DNA from 2 places in the Rhizobium sp. UGM030330-04 genome. Region 1 is predicted to be linked to the other one. Evidence: riboswitches for the same ligand, from Rfam matches in the RefSeq annotation. Region 1 holds a riboswitch; the other holds the start of a gene.
What was found. A riboswitch is a leader RNA that binds a small molecule or an ion and turns the genes downstream of it on or off. The one in region 1 is predicted to bind S-adenosylmethionine.
Positions count from the first base shown of each region.

Region 2: another riboswitch for S-adenosylmethionine. It lies ahead of metA (homoserine O-acetyltransferase MetA); the one in region 1 lies ahead of N434_RS01090 (O-succinylhomoserine sulfhydrylase).

Region 1 covers NZ_QKML01000001.1:216,458-220,667, reverse strand. Annotated here, with positions in the region: gene N434_RS01100 (Hsp33 family molecular chaperone) at 1-107, shown strand, start outside; gene apaG (Co2+/Mg2+ efflux facilitator ApaG/CorD) at 159-551, opposite strand; gene N434_RS01090 (O-succinylhomoserine sulfhydrylase) at 776-1,960, opposite strand; SAM riboswitch at 2,004-2,082, opposite strand; gene N434_RS01085 (2'-deoxycytidine 5'-triphosphate deaminase) at 2,156-3,253, shown strand; tRNA gene N434_RS01080 (tRNA-Gly) at 3,310-3,383, shown strand; gene aqpZ (aquaporin Z) at 3,523-4,210, shown strand, end outside.
Region 2 covers NZ_QKML01000003.1:192,618-196,827, reverse strand. Annotated here, with positions in the region: gene N434_RS06060 (ABC-F family ATP-binding cassette domain-containing protein) at 1-790, opposite strand, end outside; gene N434_RS06055 (thiamine diphosphokinase) at 795-1,448, opposite strand; SAM riboswitch at 1,538-1,614, shown strand; gene metA (homoserine O-acetyltransferase MetA) at 1,697-2,623, shown strand; gene N434_RS06045 (aldose epimerase family protein) at 2,801-3,820, shown strand; gene mtgA (monofunctional biosynthetic peptidoglycan transglycosylase) at 3,836-4,210, opposite strand, start outside.

The DNA.
Region 1 (4,210 bases):
CCGCCGAAGAGATCAAGGCGAGCGAGGAAGACGGCGCGATTGCAGTCACCTGCGAATTCTGCTCGACAACCTATCGTTACGATGTCGGTGAATTTGAGAACGCCTGAATGAAGAAGCCGCGCTCCTGGGGGCGCGGCTTAGTGCCGGCTCCATGGAACTCAGTTCAACACCCGCAAAAGGCCGGGTGAATCCAGTGAAAAGGCGGGAATGGTGACATTGAACACCTCGCCATTTTCCGTTTCCATTTCATAATGGCCAAACATCAGGCCTGAAGGCGTATCCAGCGGGCAGCCGGAAGAGTACTCATAGCTGTCGCCCGGGTTCAGGTGCGGCTGTTCACCGACGACTCCCGGTCCATAAACTTCATCCACCTGGCCGTTCTGGTCGGTTATGTGCCAGTAGCGGTTGACGAGCGTTACCCTGATGTCGGAATTGTTCGAGATCACGACTTTATAACCCCAGACGTAACGGTCGTCATCCGGGTCGGATTGTTCCTCGAGATAATACGGATCGACCGTAACCTCGATGTCCCTTGTCAGAGCACGATACATACGCGCCATACCTCGATATTATGCCTGCAACCATCATCCTACACTATAGGCTCTGGCTATCGTCAAGAAAATGAATGGCTTGACGGGCGGGAGGCGCCTTCTGCCGCGCCATTTTCCACCGTTAGGGATAACGGGAAAGGTAAATATTGGTTGCCCGCTACGGGATTTTCGGTTGCGCCGTGGCCCGGCATGGAGGCGGGCCACGGCGATCATGAACTGAATGCTCAGGCAGAAACGGCCGCCAGCCCCTTGGCAATATCCTCCAGCAGATCGTCGGTATCCTCGATGCCGCAGGAAAGGCGCAAGGTGCCGCCGGAAATGCCGAGTTCGGCGCGCGCCTCGTCGGAGAGGTTCTTGTGCGTCGTGGTGCCGGGATGGGTGATGAGGCTCTTGGCATCGCCCAGATTGTTGGAAATCTTCACGATCTCCAGCGCGTTCTGCAGCGCGAAAGCCGCATCCTTGCCGCCCTTCAGCTCGAAGGCCACGAGCGTCGAGCCGCCGGACATCTGCCGTGCGATGATATCGGCTTGCGGGTGATCGGCGCGGCCGGGATAGATGACCTTGGCGACCTTGCCGCTATCGGCGAGGAAATCGGCGATCTTGCCGGCATTTTCCGTCTGCTGCTTGACGCGCAGCGGCAGGGTCTCGATGCCTTTCAGAAGCGTCCAGGCATTAAAAGGCGACATTGCCGGGCCGGTATGGCGGAAATAGTCCTGCAACTCTTCTTCGATCCACTTCTTGTCGGAAAGGATCACGCCGCCAAGGCAACGGCCCTGACCGTCAATATGCTTGGTTGCCGAATAAACGACGATATGGGCGCCGAGTTCGAGCGGCTTCTGGAAAAGCGGGGTCGCGAAGACGTTGTCGACAACCACCTTCGCGCCAATCTGGTTGGCAAGCTTCGCCACGCCGGCAATGTCCACCACTTCGAGCGTGGGGTTGGTCGGGCTTTCAAGGAAGAACAGCCTGGTGTTCGGCTGGATCGCCTTTTCCCAGTTGCCGAGATCGCGTCCGTCGATCAGCGTGCACTCAATGCCGTATTTCGGCGCAAGCGTTTCGACCACCCAGCGGCAGGAGCCGAAAAGGGCGCGTGCGGCAACGATATGGTCGCCGGCACGCAGCTGGCACATGATGGCGGCCGTGACGGCGGCCATGCCGGAGGCGAGCGCCCGGGCGTCTTCCGCGCCTTCCAGCAGGCACATGCGTTTTTCGAACATGTCATTGGTCGGGCTTGCGTAGCGGGCATAGATGAATCCATCGGTTTCGCCCTTGAAGCGCGCTTCGGCGGCTTCGGAGTTTTCGTAGACGAAACCCTGGGTCAGATAGATCGCTTCCGACGTTTCACCATAGGGTGAGCGTAGCGTACCGCCGTGAACGAGCTGGGTTGCCGGGCGCCATTTATTGCTCATGTGATCACCTTCAAAACAAAAAAACCGGCCGCAAAAGCAGACCGGTTCCAAGCACCCGGTCTTTTTAGCCACTTGTTTAACGTGGCTGCAAGCCGACCGGCCAAATCACCACGGGATAAGCTTGCCATACTGCCGTTATCGGCTTGCGTCAATGCTTTCCTTTTGGTTTTGTCGCCGTAAAAAGGAATGACGACCATGACGAGAACCACGGGCATTTTGGCGGATGGCGCGATCCGCGCGCTGTTTGCGGGCGGTAAACTGAAGAGCGAGGCCGAGCTTGATGTCGATCAGGTGCAGCCCGCCAGCCTCGATCTGCGGCTGGGCTCGAAGGCTTACCGCGTTCGTGCCAGTTTTATGCCTGGCCCCGGAACCCGCGTCATCGACAAGCTCAATCGTCTCAGCCTGCATGAGGTGGACCTCACCCAGGGTGCGGTGCTGGAAACCGGTTGCGTCTACATCGTTCCCCTCATGGAAAGCTTGGCCCTGCCGGTGGAGATGTCGGCCTCGGCCAACCCCAAGAGCTCGACCGGACGTCTTGATATCTTCACCCGCGTCATGACCGACAACGCGCAGGAATTCGACAAGATACCGGCGGGATATGCGGGCCCGCTCTATCTGGAAATCAGCCCGCGCACTTTTCCCATCGTGGTGCGCCGCGGCTCGCGCCTGTCGCAGATCCGCTTTCGTATCGGTCATTCCCTGCTTAATGAAGGCGAACTGCTGAAACTGCACGAGACGGAAACGCTGGTCGCCAGCGAAAGCCCGAACGTGACGGGCGGCGGCATCGCGCTCTCTATCGACCTGAAGGGGTTCGGTGAAAACGGGTTGATCGGTTATCGCGGCAAGCACCACACCGCGGTGGTGGATGTCGACAAGAAGGCCCAGCATGACGTTCTCGATTTCTGGGAGCCGCTTTACGCCCGCGGCCGCGCGGAACTGATCCTCGATCCCGATGAATTCTATATTCTCGTCTCGCGCGAAGCGGTGCATGTGCCGCCGCTCTATGCCGCCGAAATGACGCCTTTCGACCCGCTGGTTGGTGAGTTTCGCGTGCATTACGCCGGTTTCTTCGATCCCGGTTTTGGCCACGCACAGGCCGGCGGCACTGGCAGCCGCGCCGTGCTGGAAGTGCGCAGCCACGAGGTTCCCTTCATCCTCGAACACGGCCAGATCGTCGGCCGTCTGGTGTACGAGCATATGCTGCAGAAACCGGAAGGCCTTTATGGCAGCGGCCTCGGCTCCAATTATCAGGCGCAGGGACTGAAACTCTCCAAGCATTTTCGCGCGGAATAATGATCCCGTCGGGTGCTTGACACCCGATACGAACTATCCGATGTCTTATGCGCGGCGCGGGTGTAGCTCAATGGTAGAGCAGCAGCTTCCCAAGCTGAATACGAGGGTTCGATTCCCTTCACCCGCTCCAGTCCAGCCTTCCGAAACTGACTTTATCGCATGGCTTCGACCGCTATCATGTCGATGGCCGTGCGAATGTGCAATTTAGCTTGACTACGATTAAATTGCACGTAATAGTTGATGCAGTCGTAACATGATGGGGAAGTGTTATGAGTCGCAAGCTTATTTCTGAATTTCTGGGAACCTTCTGGCTCGTCTTCGGCGGTTGTGGCAGTGCGGTTTTTGCTGCTGCTTTTCCCGAACTCGGCATCGGTTTCCTCGGTGTTGCTTTCGCTTTTGGCCTGACGGTCCTGACAATGGCCTATGCGGTCGGCGGCATTTCCGGCGGTCATTTCAATCCGGCGGTTTCCGTTGGCCTCACCGTTGCCGGCAAATTTCCCGTTTCGAACCTCGTTCCATATATTGTGGCGCAGGTTCTGGGGGCGATCGTTGCCGCGGCGGCGCTTTATGTCATCGTTACCGGCAAGGCCGGGGCTGAACTTGGCGGTTTTGCCGCCAATGGTTATGGCGAACATTCGCCGGGCGGATATTCACTCCTGTCGGCGCTGCTGATCGAGGTGATCCTGACGGCGTTTTTCCTGCTCGTCATCCTGGGCTCGACACATGGCAGGGTTCCGGTTGGTTTTGCGCCGATCGCCATCGGTCTCGCCCTCACCCTCATTCACTTGATTTCCATTCCGGTGACCAACACATCCGTCAATCCGGCCCGCTCGACGGGACAGGCCTTGTTCGTCGGCGGATGGGCCTTGCAGCAGCTCTGGCTGTTCTGGCTCGCTCCGATCCTTGGCGGCGCCATCGGCGCCGTGGTCTGGAAAATTTTCGGCGAGGAAGAGAAGG
Region 2 (4,210 bases), on a different contig from region 1:
GCCCCTTGTGGCCGCGATATTCGGCGCGCATGGCCTGAAGCTCGCCGACACGGCGCATGTTGCGCTTGCGCCGCGCGGTCACGCCGTACCGCATCCAGTGTTCTTCGCGTTCGATGGCCTTGCCGAGCTTGTGCTGCTCCAGTTCTTCCTCTTCCAGCACCTTGTCGCGCCATTCCTCAAAATGGGCAAAGCCACGATTGAGACGGCGGGACTGGCCGCGATCGAGCCATACGGTCGAAGTCGAGACTTTTTCGAGAAAACGCCGGTCGTGCGAAATCAGCACCAGCGCACTGCGCGACTGCTGCAATTCGCTTTCCAGCCATTCGATGGTGGGCAGGTCCAGATGGTTGGTCGGCTCGTCCAGCATCAGGATATCAGGTTCCGGCGCCATGACGCGGGCAAGCGCCGCGCGCCGCGCCTCACCGCCGGAAAGGCTCGCGGGGTTTTCCTGCCCGGTCAGCCCGAGATGCTCGAGAAGATAAGTCACGCGGTAGGCATCGTCACCGGGCCCGAGGCCCGCCTCGGCATAGGCCTGAACGGTGTCGTAGCCGACAAAATCCGGTGCCTGTTCCAGATAGCGGATGGTGGCGGCCGGATGCCGGAAAACCTCGCCCGACTGCGCCTCGACCAGCCCGGCGGCGATCTTCATCAGCGTGGACTTGCCCGAACCGTTGCGCCCGACAAGACAGATGCGGTCACCCGGCTCCACCTGAAGATTGGCGCCATCCAGAAGCGGGGTCACGCCGAAGGTCAGCTTGATATCGTCGAGTTTCAAAATAGGGGGTGCCAAGGCGTCAGGCTCCGGTCAGATCATAAGGGCGGGCGAGCACGATGGCTTTTCCGCTTTTCAGCGAGAAATGCACAGGGCCGCCATTCGCGACATTGGAAATAGTGCGGGAGGAACCGAAAGCAAGCGCGAAATCGTCAAGCGGATAACGCACATTGCCGATATCCAGCCCCCCAAGGGCGGTAAATCCGGCCACCGAGAACAACGAGCCGGCCGGCAGATCGACATCAAGCGAGCCGGGAAGCAGCGGCCGGGCCTCCTCCTCACCGGAGGTCAGCGTAACGTCGAGCCCCCGTTCGGCAAGCGCCACCGCGTAAAGCAGATGCTGCAGCGCGTGGTCGCTTCTCGCGCCCCCGAGCGCGCCCACCAGCAGCAGCGAATGCGCGCCGCGGGAAAGAGCCTCCGAGACAGCAATCTCACCATCCGTCACCGCCTTTGCGGCGGGGTAAGGCTGGCGTTCCACATCAGGCCAGGCATCGAGCAGCACTTTGCTGGCGGAATCGAAATCCCCGACCCACAGCTCCGGCTTAAGCCCGAGTGGGCCGGCATGGCGCATGCCGCTATCGGCCGCAATCACGCGGCTTTCCGCGACCGCCTCCTCAAGACGATCCGTAACCGTGACATCGCCGCCAAGCAGAATGGTGAAGCGCTCTTTATCCATGCCCTGCCTTATCGCAACTGGCACAAAAAGGGAAAGCCGAAACCCGATGAAATCAGCCTATATTGATTTTCGCCGGCTTCAGGATTATGAAACGCCTCAGTGGTGATTTGCCGACCGGCTTGCAGCCACTTTAAAGAAGTCGCTAAAGGGTCGAGGAAAAAGGCAATTTCCTGGGACCGGTCGCGATTTCGCTGCCGGTTTTTTTGTTTTCGCAACGTTCTTTACGTCATCCGAAAAGAGAGTTCGACATGCCGATCAAGATTCCCGATACGCTTCCCGCCTTTGAAACCCTCGTTCATGAGGGCGTGCGGGTCATGACCGAAACGGCGGCCATCCGGCAGGATATCCGCCCGCTCCAGATCGGGCTTCTCAACCTCATGCCGAACAAGATCAAGACGGAAATCCAGATGGCGCGGCTTGTCGGGGCCTCGCCGCTGCAGGTGGAGCTTTCGCTGGTGAGGATCGGCGGCCACCGCGCCAAGAACACACCGGAAGAACATCTCCTTTCCTTTTATGAGACGTGGGAGGAGGTGCGCCACCGCAAGTTCGACGGTTTCATCATTACCGGCGCACCCATCGAGCTGCTGGACTATGAAGATGTGACCTACTGGAACGAGATGCAGAAAATTTTCGAGTGGACACAGACCAACGTCCATTCGACGCTGAATGTCTGCTGGGGTGCGATGGCCGCCATCTATCATTTCCACGGCGTTCCAAAATATGAATTGAAGGAAAAGGCATTCGGCGTCTATCGTCACCGCAATCTCTGCCCCTCGTCCATCTACCTGAACGGTTTTTCTGACGATTTTCAGGTTCCGGTCTCCCGCTGGACGGAGGTGCGCCGCGCCGACATAGAAAAACACCCTGAACTCGAAATCCTGATGGAGTCGGAGGAAATGGGCGTATGTCTGGTGCATGAGAAAGCGGGCAACCGGCTTTATATGTTCAACCATGTCGAATATGATTCGACGTCGCTTTCGGATGAATATTTCCGCGATGCGAATGCCGGCGTGCCCATCAAGCTGCCGCATGATTATTTCCCGCATAACGACCCGGAACTTGCCCCGCTCAACCGCTGGCGCAGCCATGCCCATCTGTTTTTCGGCAACTGGATCAACGAAATATATCAGACGACACCCTATGATCTCGAAGCCATCGGTAAACTGGCGGCGTAAAGTGCGCCGCGTCCTGCCAAACGCATGCAACGCGTTTTCGTCCCTGGTTTAAGCATGTCCTTGTCCCAAAACCCCGGGACACTTTTGGTGGACATGCCTTGAATTGCGGGATTGCGAATTGCCGGAAAATGACGCAACGTCCGCCCGGCAATTCATAAATCCAGGGAGAGTGACGAGATGAGCGACGGTGCGGCACGGGAGAATTTCGGTTTCACGGCAACCGGCGAAAAGGTCGAACGCGTCACCATCTCGAAAGGTGGTTTGACGGCGAAAGTCATCACCTGGGGCGCCGTCATTCAGGACCTGCGCCTTGATGGCCATCAGCCACCGCTGGTGCTCGGTTTCGATAAATTCGAGGACTACAAATATTCCTCCTATTTTGGCGCCACACCGGGCCGCAACGCCAACCGCATCGGCAATGGCAGGTTCTCCATCGACGGGCACGAATATCAGCTGGAGCTGAACGAAAAGGGCGTAACCCATCTGCATGGCGGCAGCGACGGCATGGGCAAGCGCAACTGGATGCTGATGGAACATGGCGAAAGCCACGCGGTACTGCAGATCATCGATCCCGATGGCCGCGCCGGTTATCCCGGCAATTGCACGGTGACGGCCACCTACACGATCCGCGACGGCGGCGTGCTTTCAGTGGTTTATGAAACGGTGAGCGACAAGCCGACCATCGCCAATGTCTGCCAGCACTCCTACTTCAATCTCGATGGCGCGGAGACGGCGCTTGGACACGAGATCAGCATTGCCGCCGATTATTATCTGCCGACCAACGAACAGCAGATACCGACCGGCGAAATCCGCTCTGTCGACGGCACCGTCTTCGACCTGCGCCAGCCGACGCCGATGCGGCGCAAGGAGAATGGCGAACAGGTGCTTTACGATCACAATTTCTGCCTGTCGCCCGAGCGCCGCGCCAAACGCAAGGTCGCCCGCGCCTATTCGCCGGCCTCAGATATCGCCCTTGAGGTTCACACCACCGAACCCGGCGTGCAGTTTTATTCGGCCTTCAAGCTGAATGTTCCCGTTCCCGGCCTCGACGGCCGCCACTATGGCCCCTTCGCCGGTTTCTGCCTGGAAACGCAGATATGGCCCGACGCCGTCAATCACGCGGATTTTCCGCACGCGATCCTGCGGCCGGGCGAAACCCTGCGGCAGGAAACCGATTATATCTTCACGAAAGGCTGAGTTGGCGGGCGGGGATCAGTCCAGCACACAGCCGACATAGCCACCCGATGCCCGGGCACGCCGCTCGATAAGGCCCGCGAGCCTTTGCAGGCCGCGCCCCGGCTTGCTGGCGACACGGTCGATGGGATTGGGCAGGGAGACGGCCAGCAGTGCCGCCTGGCGGGAACTGAGCTTTGCCGCCGGAATCTTAAAATGGTGCTGCGCGGCGGCCTCGATGCCGTAAATACCCGGGCCCCATTCGGCAACATTGAGATAAATCTCCATCATCCGCTTTTTGGACCAGACGAAATCGGCGGCAATCGCCAACGGCAGTTCCAGCCCCTTGCGCAGGAAAGAGCGACCGTTCCATAAAAACAGGTTCTTTGCCGTCTGCATCGGAATGGTGCTGGC